3 regions of the Streptomyces sp. 147326 genome follow, and region 1 is predicted to be linked to each of the others. Evidence: riboswitches for the same ligand, from Rfam matches in the RefSeq annotation. Region 1 holds a riboswitch; each other region holds the start of a gene.

The links. Region 1 has a riboswitch for cyclic di-AMP ahead of RIU97_RS11010 (M23 family metallopeptidase). Riboswitches for the same ligand answer to the same signal wherever they lie in the genome.
Region 2: linked by a shared signal. The riboswitch ahead of RIU97_RS24655 (transglycosylase family protein) and the one ahead of RIU97_RS11010 (M23 family metallopeptidase) in region 1 are both predicted to bind cyclic di-AMP.
Region 3: linked by a shared signal. The riboswitch ahead of RIU97_RS06965 (LysM peptidoglycan-binding domain-containing M23 family metallopeptidase) and the one ahead of RIU97_RS11010 (M23 family metallopeptidase) in region 1 are both predicted to bind cyclic di-AMP.

The regions. Positions count from the first base shown of each region.
Region 1 is NZ_CP134201.1:2,530,090-2,534,445, reverse strand. Features, by position in the region: gene RIU97_RS11015 (M16 family metallopeptidase) at 1-564, shown strand, start outside; cyclic di-AMP (ydaO/yuaA leader) riboswitch at 782-941, shown strand; gene RIU97_RS11010 (M23 family metallopeptidase) at 954-1,754, shown strand; gene RIU97_RS11005 (GntR family transcriptional regulator) at 1,939-2,616, shown strand; gene RIU97_RS11000 (HPr family phosphocarrier protein) at 2,928-3,209, opposite strand; gene RIU97_RS10995 (GNAT family N-acetyltransferase) at 3,394-4,356, shown strand, end outside.
Region 2 is NZ_CP134201.1:5,372,604-5,376,959, reverse strand. Features, by position in the region: gene eno (phosphopyruvate hydratase) at 1-1,265, opposite strand, end outside; gene RIU97_RS24655 (transglycosylase family protein) at 1,539-2,231, opposite strand; cyclic di-AMP (ydaO/yuaA leader) riboswitch at 2,235-2,407, opposite strand; gene RIU97_RS24650 (transglycosylase family protein) at 2,687-3,742, opposite strand; gene RIU97_RS24645 (cytochrome P450) at 3,813-4,356, opposite strand, start outside.
Region 3 is NZ_CP134201.1:1,521,975-1,526,330, reverse strand. Features, by position in the region: gene RIU97_RS06975 (aspartate aminotransferase family protein) at 1-391, shown strand, start outside; gene RIU97_RS06970 (tyrosine-protein phosphatase) at 410-1,201, opposite strand; cyclic di-AMP (ydaO/yuaA leader) riboswitch at 1,484-1,689, shown strand; gene RIU97_RS06965 (LysM peptidoglycan-binding domain-containing M23 family metallopeptidase) at 1,694-2,671, shown strand; gene RIU97_RS06960 (SGNH/GDSL hydrolase family protein) at 2,835-3,620, shown strand; gene RIU97_RS06955 (MBL fold metallo-hydrolase) at 3,724-4,356, shown strand, end outside.

The DNA of each region.
Region 1 (4,356 bases):
GACCGCCACGACCAGGTCTGGGCGGCCCAGGTGCTGGGCACGTACTGCCTGGGCGGCACCCTCACCTCCCGCCTGGACAAGGTGCTGCGCGAGGAGAAGGGGTACACCTACGGCGTGCGCGCCTTCGGCCAGGTGCTGCGCTCCACCGCCGACGGCAAGGGCGCCTCGATGCTCGCCATCAGCGGCTCGGTGGACACCCCCAACACCGGACCGGCGCTGGAGGACCTCTGGAAGGTACTGCGCACCCTCGCGGAGGGCGGTCTGACCGACGCCGAACGCGACGTGGCCGTACAGAACTTGGTGGGCGTGGCCCCGCTGAAGTTCGAGACGGCGGCCTCGGTCGCCGGCACCCTCGCCGACCAGGTCGAGCAGGAGCTGCCGGACGACTACCAGGCGCAGTTGTACGCGCGCCTCGCCGAAACCGGCACCGTGGAGGCGACCACGGCGGTCGTGAAGGCCTTCCCGGCGGACCGCCTGGTCACGGTCCTGGTGGGCGACGCGGCGGTGATCGAGGAGCCGGTGCGCGCCCTCGGGATCGGTGACGTCACGGTCGTCACCAACTGACCTGTCGGTGACGGCCGGCTGACGGTCGACGGACGGATCGCGCAGGGGCTCTGGCGGGCTTATCCGCCGGAGCCCCTTTTGTCCGTTTGGTGGCTAGGTTGCTTGTATGGGGTGTGGCGTACGCAACAAAAAGGCGCGTCTGTTTGGCGATTGACTGATGATCCGCCTAGCGTCGGGCGTGCTGTCCGTCAGTTGTGCCCGCCGCACCCGCGGCACCGGACAGCGATCGCCGAGTCCCCGTCAGGCGCGAGCCTGGGGAGCCGGGGACCCACATGAGTCCCTGGGGTGAATCGGACCCCCTCGCAAGAGGAGGCCCGTAGGAGACCTTCCTGCTCCGAACCCGTCAGCTAACCCGGTAGGCGAGAAGGAAGGAAAGGATCAAACCCTTCATGGCGTTTGGCAGTCGTCCCGCTGGTACCGGTAAGCACCGTGGCTCCAGCCGTCTGAGCAAGAAGACCGCCGGTTACGCCGGTATCGCCGCGATCGCCACCACGGGTGTCGTCGGCTCCCTCGCCGCCCCGGCCTTCGCCGCGGACAACCACAGCAGCTCCGCCCCGGAGAACGGGCTGGGTGCCGTGGTCGTCGCCGAGGACCTCGCGGGTGACATCGCCGACCAGGCCGATTCCCAGCACCGCGCCGCCGAGCACGCCGCCGCCAAGGCGCAGGCGGAGGCGGAGGCCAAGCAGAAGGCCGCCGAGTCCAAGCGCCTCGCCGAGGCCAAGGCGAAGGCCGAGCGCGACGCCGCCGAGCGTGCGGCCCGCGAGGAGGAGCGCAAGCGCCTCAACACCTTCGTCGCCCCGGTCGACGGCTCGTACGTCAGCACGCAGTACCACGCGGGCGGCGGCATGTGGTCCTCCGGCAGCCACACCGGCATCGACTTCCACGCGGCCTCCGGCACCTCGGTCCACGCGGTGGGCGTCGGCACCGTCGTCGAGGCCGGCTGGGGCGGCGCGTACGGCAACAACGTCGTCATCAAGCACAACGACGGTACGTACACCCAGTACGGGCACATGACCTCGCTGAACGTCTCCGTCGGCGAGCAGGTCACCCCCGGCCAGCAGATCGGCCTGTCGGGCTCCACCGGCAACTCCAGCGGCCCGCACCTGCACTTCGAGGCCCGCACGGGCTCGCAGTACGGCTCGGACATCGACCCGATCGCGTACCTGCGCTCGCACGGCGTCAGCCTCTGACCCCGTCCCGCACCGCTTCACCGAAGGCCCCGGCTCCCCGAGCCGGGGCCTTCGTGTTGCGTCTTTGTGCAAATGTTTCGCTTTTCCGGCCGCTCTCGGAAATTATCGTGTGTTGCAATAGAGTCGCAGCACGCGCATGTGCGTGCAATGAGGCTGGCAGTCGGAAATAGGCGGAGGTTCGGTCTTGCGTATTCCTGCGCACGCGGTATGCACAGCAATCCGCGACGACATCGTCTCCGGGGTGTTCGAGCCGGGCGGCCGGCTGACCGAGGAGGTGCTGGCCCGCCGGTACGGAGTCTCGCGCGTCCCGGTCCGCGAGGCACTGCGGACCCTGGAGTCCGAGGGCTTCGTGACCACGCGGCGCCATGCGGGGGCCTGTGTGGCCGAGCCGACCGAGCAGGAGGCCGCGGACCTCCTGGAGGTGCGGATGCTCCTGGAGCCGCTGGCGGCCGCCCGGGCCGCCCGGCGGCGCACCGAGGCGCACCTCAAGGTGCTGCGCGGGCTGGTCAGGCTGGGGCAGGAGCGGGCCAGGCGGGGTCAGGGGGAGGATCTGCGGTCCCTGGGCGGCTGGTTCCACGAGACGCTCGCGCAGGCCTCCGGCAGCCCCGGGCTGGTCGCGCTGCTTACGCAGATGCGGCACAAGGTGGCGTGGATGTACGTGGTGGAGGCGCCGGTGCGGCCCGTGGAGTCCTGGGCGGAGCACGGCGCGATCGTGGACGCGGTGGCCCGGGGGGACGCGGAGCGGGCGCGGGCGCTGACCATGGTCCACGCCGACCGGGCCGTGGGCGCGCACCGGCTGCGGCTCCGCCCGGCGGTGAGCACTTCGCAACCTGCCGTAAACATGTCGAGCGGCCGGCATTAACAGGAGACGTATACAAAGGATGGCGTCGGGCACTGCCGCCGGAATTCGCGGCCGGTGTGAATTCCGGCGTGAGTGGCGCGAGTGGCATGGGTGGATCGCGGCCGGAATTGATTTCCGGCTGCCGAATTTCCCGCGAAGCTGAATTCCGGTGGAGCCCGCCGTGCGCGCATTACCGGCTTCCCGACGGTCCGGCGCCCGGTCGGGCACCGCGGATCCAGGCGGGCGGCGAACGGCAGACGCCGAGGCCGCGGCCCCCTGGTGAGCGGGGGCCGCGGCCTCGGCGCGGTACGGCGTGGGTCGAACCCGAAGGGTCAGACGGTCTCGGGGAGCTCCTCGAGACCCTCGGCGACCAGCTTGGCGAGGCGGTCCAGTGCGGCTTCCGCGCCCTCGGCCTCGGAGGCGAGGACGATCTCCTCGCCGCCCTGGGCGCCCAGGCCCAGAACCGCCAGCATGGAGGCGGCGTTGACGGGGTCGCCGCCGGACTTCGCGATGGTCACCGGGACGCCGGAAGCGGTCGTCGCACGGACGAAGATCGAGGCGGGACGAGCGTGCAGGCCCTCGGCCCAGCCGACGTTGACGCGGCGCTCTGCCATGGTGATGCCCTTCAGGTTCTTACGGTTGTCTAGACCAGTCTCTCACGACGCCCGGAATGCTCCGACCGACCTTCGGCCCGAACCTGCCGCCGTTCGACCTTCCCCAGCTTGCACTTATTTGTCCTGTGTTGCCTCATGCGCCGCGCGGGGGCTGCCCGGCCCCTCCCGGCCTTAAGGTGGCCCCATGACCATCGAGTCGGACCCCTCGTACCCGGCCCACTGGGAAGCCGATGTCGTCCTCCGCGACGGCGGCACCGCCCGGATCAGGCCCATCACCACCGAGGACGCGGGCCGGCTCGTCAGCTTCTACGAGCAGGTCTCCGACGAGTCGAAGTACTACCGGTTCTTCGCCCCCTACCCCCGGCTCTCCGACCGCGACGTGCGCCGCTTCACGCACCACGACTACGTGGACCGGGTGGGCCTCGCGGCGACCATCGGCGGGGAGTTCATCGGCACCGTCCGCTACGACCGCATCGGCCCCGACGGCCGGCCCGCCTCGGAACCCGCCGACGAGGCCGAGGTCGCCTTCCTCGTCCAGGACGCCCACCAGGGCCGCGGGGTCGCCTCCGCCCTCCTCGAACACATCGGGGCGGTGGCCAGGGAGCGCGGCATCCGCCGGTTCGCCGCCGAGGTGCTGCCCGCCAACACCAAGATGATCAAAGTGTTCACGGACGTCGGCTACCAGCAGAAGCGCAGCTTCGAGGACGGCTCCGTCCACCTCACCCTCGACCTCGAACCCACAGCCGAGTCCCTCGCCGTGCAGCGCGCCCGCGAACAGCGCGCCGAGGCCCACTCGGTGCAGCGGCTGCTGGCCCCCGGCTCGGTCGCCGTCATCGGAGTCAGCCGCTCCGGCGCCGGCGTGGGCGCGGCCGCCCTCCGCAACCTCCGGGACAGCGGCTTCCACGGCCACCTCTACGCCGTCAACGAGGCCGTCACGCGCGATCTGCTCGACGGCGTACGGGCCTACCGCACGATCGGGGCCATCGGCGCCCCCGTCGACCTCGCGGTGATCGCCGTTCCTGCCGAGCGGGTCCCCGACGCGGTGGCCGCCTGCGGCGAGCACGGCGTGCAGGGGCTCGTCGTCCTGTCCGCCGGATACGGGGAGAGCGGTCAGGCCGGACTGGCCCGCCAGCGCGAACTGGTGCGG
Region 2 (4,356 bases), 2.8 Mb from region 1:
GCGCTGCGGCCCGCGTACACCGCGGCGTCGTCGAGGATCTCCTCGATGCGCAGCAGCTGGTTGTACTTGGCGACGCGGTCCGAGCGGGCCGGGGCGCCGGTCTTGATCTGACCGCAGTTCACGGCGACGGCGAGGTCGGCGATGGTGACGTCCTCGGTCTCACCGGAGCGGTGGGACATCATGCACTTGAAGCCGTTGCGCTGGGCCATCTCGACGGCGTCCAGGGTCTCGGTCAGCGAACCGATCTGGTTCACCTTGACGAGCAGGGCGTTCGCGGAGCCCTCCTCGATACCGCGGGCCAGACGCTCGGGGTTGGTGACGAAGAGGTCGTCGCCGACGATCTGGACCTTGGCGCCGAGGCGGTCGGTGATGGTCTTCCAGCCGGCCCAGTCGTCCTCGAACAGCGGGTCCTCGATGGAGACGAGCGGGTACGCCTCGACGAGCTCGGCGTAGTAGTCGGTCATCTCGGAGGCCGAGCGGGACTGGCCCTCGAACTCGTACTTGCCGTCCTTGTAGAACTCGGACGCGGCGACGTCGAGCGCGAGCGCGATGTCCTTGCCCGGGGTGTAGCCGGCCTGCTTGATGGCCTCGACGATGAGGTCGAGCGCGGCGCGGTTGGACTCCAGGTTCGGCGCGAAGCCGCCCTCGTCGCCCAGGCCGGTGGAGAGGCCCTTGGTGTGCAGGACCTTCTTGAGGGTGTGGTAGACCTCGGCACCCCAGCGCAGCGCCTCGGAGAAGGACTCCGCGCCGATGGGGGCGATCATGAACTCCTGGATGTCCACGTTGGAGTCGGCGTGCGACCCACCGTTGAGGATGTTCATCATCGGAACGGGCAGCAGGTGCGCGTTCGGACCGCCGAGGTAACGGAAGAGCGGAAGGTCCGAGGCCTCGGACGCGGCGTGCGCGACGGCGAGGGAGACGCCGAGGATGGCGTTGGCGCCGAGCGAGCCCTTGTTGTCGGTGGCATCCAGGTCGAACATGGCCTGGTCGATCAGGCGCTGCTCGGTGGCGTCGTAGCCGACGAGCTCCGGGCCGATCTGCTCGATGACGGCGAGGACGGCCTTCTCGACACCCTTGCCGAAGTAACGGTTGGGGTCACCGTCACGGAGCTCGATGGCCTCGAATGCACCGGTGGAGGCGCCGGACGGAACTGCAGCACGGCCGGTGCTGCCATCGTCGAGGCCCACCTCGACCTCGACCGTGGGGTTGCCTCGGGAGTCCAGGATTTCCCGGGCTACGACGACGTCGATGGACGGCACGAGCATCTCCTTCTGGGATGTGACGCTGGGTGTGCGGTGGCGTGTCAGGCCGTGGGACGGCCCTGCCGCTTAGAGCCTAACCGGCCCGGAGCACTCGACCGCCCGACCGCCCGACCCCTGGGACGAAAAAGGGACCGAATACCCCTCTTCCGGGACATAGGTCTCTGGATATCGCCCGTCACCCGGTACGCACGCCGCCGCCCGGCGCGTGGGGGGAGACGCGCCGGGCGGGGGGAATGCTGTGCGTTGCGCACGCTCCTGCGGCTATTGCCGCAGTGTTCAGCTGAGCTTCAGCTTCTGACCCGGGAAGATCAGGTCGGCGTCCGAGACGATGTCCTTGTTCAGCTCGAAGAGCTTCTCCCAGCCGCCCTTGACGCCGTTGGCCTCGGCGATGGTGCCCAGGGTGTCGCCCGCCTTGACCTCGTACGAGCCGTTGCCGGTCTTCGGGGCGGCGGGGCGCTCGGAGCGGGTGGTCGGGGCCTCGGAGCGCTTGGTCTCCTTCTTCGGCGCGACCTTCGGGGCGACCTTCTGCTCGGTCTTCTTCGAGTCGGCCTTCGGCTTGTTCTGCGTCGAGGTCTCCGTGCCGCCACCGGTGTAGGAGGAGTTCGACAGGCCCTTGCCGCAGCTCGGCCAGGCGCCCTTGCCCTGACCCTTGAGGACCTTCTCGGCGACGGCTATCTGCTGGGACTTCGAGGCCTGGTTGGCCTGCGCGGCGTACGACTTGCCGCCGTACGCGGCCCACGTGGAGGACGAGAACTGCAGTCCGCCGTAGTAGCCGTTGCCCGTGTTGATGGACCAGTTGCCGCCGGACTCGCACTGGGCGACCTTGTCCCACTCGGACGCGGTGGCGGCGCTGGCGGTGCCCGCGGCCATCAGGGGGGCGGCGACGGCCACACCGGCGACACCGGCGAGCGTGACGATGCGGACGGCCTTGGAGCCGCGACGGTGCTTGCCCTTGCCGGAAAGCAGCATGGAGTTTCTCCTCACCGACGCCTGCGAGGTGAGCTGTCGGGTTCGGGCGAGTGAGTTGCCCGGCCGTGCGACCTAGCGCACGTCTTAACCCCTAGCCGGTGGCGTGACCGTCTCTCAACGGCCGCTCCCGGCACCTACCTTGGTTCCCCCGCTCCTGCCTTCGGCGCTTGACGCGACGACTGTTCCCCCCGTCCGCCGGCAGGATTCGGCGATGCGGTCGAAGGAGCCCGCGGTGGCGGGCGATTCAGAAGGTAGACAGGTCTCTCCCCGATGTTCAACGAGGAACATCGGGGAGAGGGGGCCCCTACTTGCGCTCCCCGCAGGGGCGTTTGCGCAGGTGAGGGCGGGGTTTGCGGAAGCCCCGAGGCGGGACACGCCAGTTGACCGGAAGAGACGCATGTCTCACTTACAGATAACCGACAATCAGGTCTTTCCGGGTGGTTGAAGTGTCCCTATTACGTGCTTAGATCCAGGTTCTGGCCGGGCTTGATCAGGTTGGCGTCCTCGCCGATGACCTGCTCGTTGGCCTCGTAGAGCCCGTTCCAGCCGCCCTTGACTCCCTTGGCAACCGCGATGGTCGCCAGGCTGTCGCCCTCCCGGACCGTGTACGTGGGCTTCGACGCGGCGTCAGACGGGACCGGGGCCTCGGCCGCGGGCGCGCCGCGGTGCTTGCCGCTGCCTTCGCCCGGAGTGGCTTCCGGAGCGGCTTCCGGAGCGGCGCCCGGCGTCGCCGGAGCGGTCGGGGCGGCGGGGTCCACCGGGGTCGCACCGGGGGTGGCGGGCGGGGTCGTGGGCGCCGAGGGGTCGACCGGGAGGGTCGGAGCCGTCGGGTCGGCGGGCGGCAGCGGCGTGGTGCCCGGGGTGCCCGGGGTGCCCGGGAGCACCGGCTGGGACGGGTCGGCGGGAGGCGTCGTCGGAACGTCCGGCGCCGGCATGACGGGCAGTCCGACGGACGGCGCGTCGGGGATGAGGAAGGGGCTGCCGGTCGGGCTGGGCGCCGCGTGGGTCGGGGCGCCGAAGTCCTTGGCCGGCTCGCCGCCGGTGGTGGACGGCACCGCGTCGTCCGGGCGGGAGGGGGAGGGGGCGATCGGGCCGGAGGTGCCGGGCAGGCCCGGGTCCACCTTGGCGGCGGGGCCCTGCTGCTCCAGGCCGGCCGAGGTGGCGCACAGCGGCCACGCCTGCGGTCCCTGCGAGGCCAGTACCCGCTCGGCCACGGCTATCTGCTGGGACCGGCTCGCGAGGTCGGCCCGCTCGGCGAAGTCGAGTCCGCCGGCGCTCTGCCACTCCTCCTGGGTGAACTGCAGCCCGCCGTACGCGCCGCTGCCGGAGTTGGCACTCCAGGAGCCGCCGCTCTCGCACTCGGCGACCTTGTCCCAGGTCGCGGTGTCGGCAGCGGTGGCATTGGTGGCGGCTAGCAGCGGCAGAGCCAGCGCGGAGCCAGTGACTCCGGCTGTGACTACCAGCGCGGGGACCTGGCGGGGGCGTCTGTGGCGGCCGTTCCCGGAACGCATGAGGGTGCACCTTTCGCATAACAGCGGGGTAACGGCAGAACCTAGCGGGCCTCGAACGATTGTCACAAGTTCAAGCGGGATCTGACTTTTCATCAGAAGCCGCGCAAGTGTTTTGAGCCGTGAACCGGACGGGAAGAGTACGTAGCCCTCGCATGATCAACCCCCCGCGCCAGCGCAGGTCTTGGGGTGGAACGGCTAGTTCCAGATCGGGCAGCCGCGTCAGCAGGGTCGCGAGCGCCGTCTGCCCTTCGAGCCGGGCGAGCGGAGCGCCCAGGCAGTAGTGGATGCCGTGCCCGTACCCGAGGTGCTGGTTGTCGGTCCGGGAGAGGTCGAGGGTATCCGGTTCCGCGAACCGTTCGGGATCGCGGTCGGCGGCCGCGAGGACGACCAGGACCGGGTCCCCGGCCTCGATCCGCTGCCCGCCGAGGGTCAGCGGCCCGGTGGCGAACCGCCACGTCGCCAGCTCCACGGGGCCGTCGTAGCGCAGGAGTTCCTCGACGCCGGTGGCCAGCAGTCCGGTCTCGCCGGCGGCGAGGGAGCGCTGGAGGCGGTCGCGCTGGCCGGGGTTCATGAAGAGTGAGTGGACCCCGTTGCCGATGAGGTTCACGGTCGTC
Region 3 (4,356 bases), 1.0 Mb from region 1:
TGACCTGCTGCGCGGGCGGCTCGCGGCCATGGTGGACGAGTACGAGCTGCTGCACGAGGTGCGGGGGCGCGGGCTGATGATCGGCATCGAGTTCGGCCGGCCGTCCTCGCTGGGGCTGCGCAGCCGGTGGACGATGCTGCAGGCGGCCCGCAAGGGGCTCTTCGCCCAGATGGTCGTGGTGCCGCTGCTCCAGAAGCACCGGATCCTCACCCAGGTCTCCGGGGACCACCTGGAGGTCATCAAGCTCATCCCGCCGCTGGTCGTGGACGAGCGGGACGTCGACCGGTTCGTCGGCGCCTTCCGCGCGGTCATGGACGAGGCGCACGGCGGGTCCGGGCTGATGTGGGACTTCGGCAGGACGCTGGTGAAGCAGGCCGTCGCCCAGCGCTGACGGCCCGCTCCGGGCGGTCTACTCCAGCAGTTGGTCGCGCAGCCGGCCGAGGGTCTCGGGCTTCAGCCCGAGGCCCTCCGCCAGGTAGGGGTCCACCCCGCCCCAGGTCTCGTCGATGGTCTCGAACGCGGCGACCAGGTACTCGGCACGGGCGTCGAAGAGCGGCGCGAGGAGCTCCATCACCTCGGGGGAGCGGGCCTCGTCGGACGCGCCGCTGCGGCGCACCCGGTAGCGGCGGTGCGGGGCGTTTGACTCCAGGTAGTCCGCCACGATCGCCTCGCGCCCGACGCCCAGCGCGAGCAGGGTCACGGCGATCGACAGGCCGGCCCGGTCCTTGCCGGCCGCGCAGTGCAGGAGGGCGGGGACGCTGTCCTCGGCGAGCGCGTGCACGACCCGGCTGTGCTCGGCGGTGCGCTGCTCGATGATCCTGCGGTACGAGTTCGTCATCCGGGCCGCGGCCTTGCCGTCGCCCAGGATCGCGCGCAGCTGCCCGAGGTCGCCGTCGCGCACCAGCCGCCAGAACTCCCGGCCGTCGGCCGGATCCGAGAGCGGGATGTTCACGTTCCGTACGCCGGGCAGTTCCACGTCCGGCCCCTCCAGCGCGTGGTCGGCGCCGTTGCGGAAGTCGAAGACGGTGTGGAGGCCGAGCGAGGCGAGGAACTCTGCATCGGTTTCGGTGGCATGTGCGAGATGTCCGCTTCGGAAGAGTCGTCCCGTCCTGACCCTTCGTCCATCAGAAGTCGGCAATCCGCCCACATCACGGAAATTGCGCACTCCGGTCAGCTCCGGCTCCTGTATCTGCTGGGTCACGTGAGCTCCTCCGCTTTCTGGTGAGACATCTGTCCGAATTGAGCTGGTTGGCGCCAACTTGCCATATCCGGAGGCGAGATCGGGCACGTCCCCGTGAGCCAGATCATACGGTGACCGTGAGTGCCTGATCGCGAATGCCGAATGGCCCCGTCAGGGGGGTTGTTGACGGCGGGTAATGGACGGAGGGTGACCGGAATTTCGCCGATTCCCCATCCCTGTGATTCCGTCAGGAAATTCGTGGCTTGTTCCCTGCTGGCGCAAGGGATTACCTTCGCGATCGATCCGGGTGGATCGCCGAATCCTGCCGCCGCCCGGAAACCGCACCCGACCATTCGTGCGGCAGGAGCGGGGGAACCAGGTAAGCCGCTGTTCCGGAGATCTTTTCGCCGGGACGGCTCGGGGTGAAGACGTACATGTGCCGTTCATGTACGTCCGGACATCTCCAGTCCGAACCCGACAGCTCACCTCGCAGGCGCCGGAGAGGAATTCGCCATGCCTGCAAAGGGTAAGCACCGCCGACCCAAGTCCCTTTCGATATCGCGCGGTTTCGCCGTCGCAGGCACCGGCGGCGCGGCCCTCGCGCTGCCGCTGATCGGCGCGGCCGGCGCCCACGCGGGCGGCTCGCCGGCCGCCGCGACCGCGGTGGCCCCCGCGGTGGCCCCGCAGCTCCCCGTAGCACTGCAGGCCGCGCCCGCCGCCGCCGTGCAGAGCGCGCCGAGCGTCTACACGGTCGTGCCGGGCGACTACCTCTCCAAGATCGCCGCCGAGCGGCACCTGTCCGGCGGCTGGGAACAGCTGTACGCCGACAACCGCGAGGCGGTCGGCGCCAACCCGTCGCTGATCCACCCCGGCCTGAAGCTGAACCTCGGCGGTGCGGCCGAGGCGGCTCCGGTGGAATCCGCTCCCGAGGCCGCTCCCGAGGCCGAGGCCGCTCCGCAGTCCGCCCCCGAGGCGGCGCCGAAGGCGGCTCCCAAGGCGGCTCCCAAGGCGGCCCCGAAGCCGGCCGCGAAGGCCCCCGCGCGGCCGGACCCCGCCGCCGAGGCTCCCGCCGGGCAGCAGTCGGCCTCCGGCTTCGTCGCCCCGCTCGGCGGCGGCATCTCCACCCAGTACAAGGTCGCGGGCAGCATGTGGTCCTCCGGTTACCACACCGGCGTCGACTTCATCGCGAGCTCCGGTACCACCGTCAAGGCCGTCGGCGCGGGCACCGTGGTCTCCGCCGGCTGGAGCGGTGCGTACGGCAACGAGGTCGTCATCCGGCACGCGGACGGCAAGTACTCCCAGTACGCCCACCTGTCCCAGTTGTCCGTCTCCTCCGGCCAGAGCGTCACCGCCGGCCAGACCCTCGGCCTCTCCGGCTCCACGGGCAACTCCACCGGCCCGCACCTCCACTTCGAGATCCGCACGGGCCCCTCGTACGGCTCCGACATCGACCCGCTGGCCTACCTCCGCTCCAAGGGCGTGAGCATCTGACGGCACCCGCCGTCGGAGCACGGACACGCGTGAGGCCGGGACCCGAGGGGGGTCCCGGCCTCATGTGTACTTATTCCTTATCCCCCACGTGGTAGAGATCACGGTCCGTCAACCCCTCATTACGTTGGCGTAGGTTGGTTACGGGAGTGAAGGATGGTGTCCCGTGGCAGCGACGACGACCAAACTCAAGACCATCGGCTCGTACGCGGCGATCGGGGACAGCTTCACCGAAGGCGTGGGGGACCCGGGACCCGGGGATTCGCATCTCGGCTGGGCGGACCGGCTCGCCGTACTCCTGGCCGATCAGCGCGACGAGCACGACTTCCGTTATGCGAATCTGGCGGTGCGCGGGAAGCTCCTCGACCAGATCGTGGCCGACCAGCTTCCGAGAGCCAAGGCCCTCGCACCGGACCTGGTCAGCTTCTGCGCGGGCGGCAACGACATCATCCGGCCCGGCAGCGACCCGGACCACGTGGCGGAACGGTTCGAGGCGGCCGTGGCCGACCTCGCCGGCGCGGTCGGCCAGGTCATGATCACGACCGGCTTCGACACCCGGGGCGTGCCGGTCCTCAAGCACCTCCGGGGCAAGGTGGCGACGTACAGCGCGCACGTGCGCGCCATCGCCGACCGCTACGACTGCCCGGTGCTCGACCTCTGGTCGCTGAAATCCGTACAGGACCGGCGGGCGTGGGACATGGACCGGCTGCACCTCTCGCCCGAGGGGCACACGCGGGTCGCGCTGCGGGCGGCGCAGGTGCTCGGGCTGGACGTGCCGACCGATCCCGACCAGCCGTGGCCGCCGCAGCGGCCGCGCGGCTCGGTGGACGTGACCCGCGACAACATCCAGTGGGCCCGCGACCACCTCGTGCCGTGGATCGGCCGGCGGCTGCGCGGGGAGTCCTCCGGGGACCACGTCGAGGCGAAGCGGCCCGACCTGCTGCCGCTGTAGACGGAAGGGGACGGGGCGGTAAGCGGAATCCTTCGGGGCCGGTGTGCGTTGGGATGGTCGTAGAGAGACGACCACCCCTTATTCCATCCTCCCTGGAGGCGCTTTGACCGGCTCCCGTCCCCTGCGTCCCCGGCTGCGCGCCCTGCGGCCCGAAGCCTTCGGCGCGGACCCGTCCGGTGCCCGGCTGGACCGCATCCGCCGCTCGCCGAACTTCGCCGACGGCGTCTTCCAGAACCCGGTCGGGGCCCGGAACAGGCCCTCGGGGTCGATGGCGGAGTTCGCCAAGATCTACTTCCACCGGGAGCAGCGGGTACGGCGCAGTCCGGCCGCGCCCATTCCCGTGTACCCGACGACCCTCGCGGAGCTGGCGAAGCCGCCCGTGAGCGGTCTGCGGCTGACCTGGATGGGCCACTCCAGCGTGCTCGCGGAGATCGACGGCCGCCGCGTGCTGTTCGACCCGGTGTGGGGCGATCGCTGCTCCCCCTTTCCCTTCGCCGGCCCCAAGCGGCTGCACCCGGTGCCGGTCCCGCTGGCCTCGCTGGGCGAGGTCGACGTCGTGGTGATCTCGCACGACCACTACGACCACCTCGACCTGCCCACCATCAAGGCCCTGGCCGGTACGGACACGGTCTTCGCCGTCCCGCTGGGCGTGGGCGCGCACCTGGAGCGCTGGGGCGTGTCCGCCGACCGGCTGCGCGAGCTGGACTGGAACGAGAGCACCAAGATCGCCGGGCTC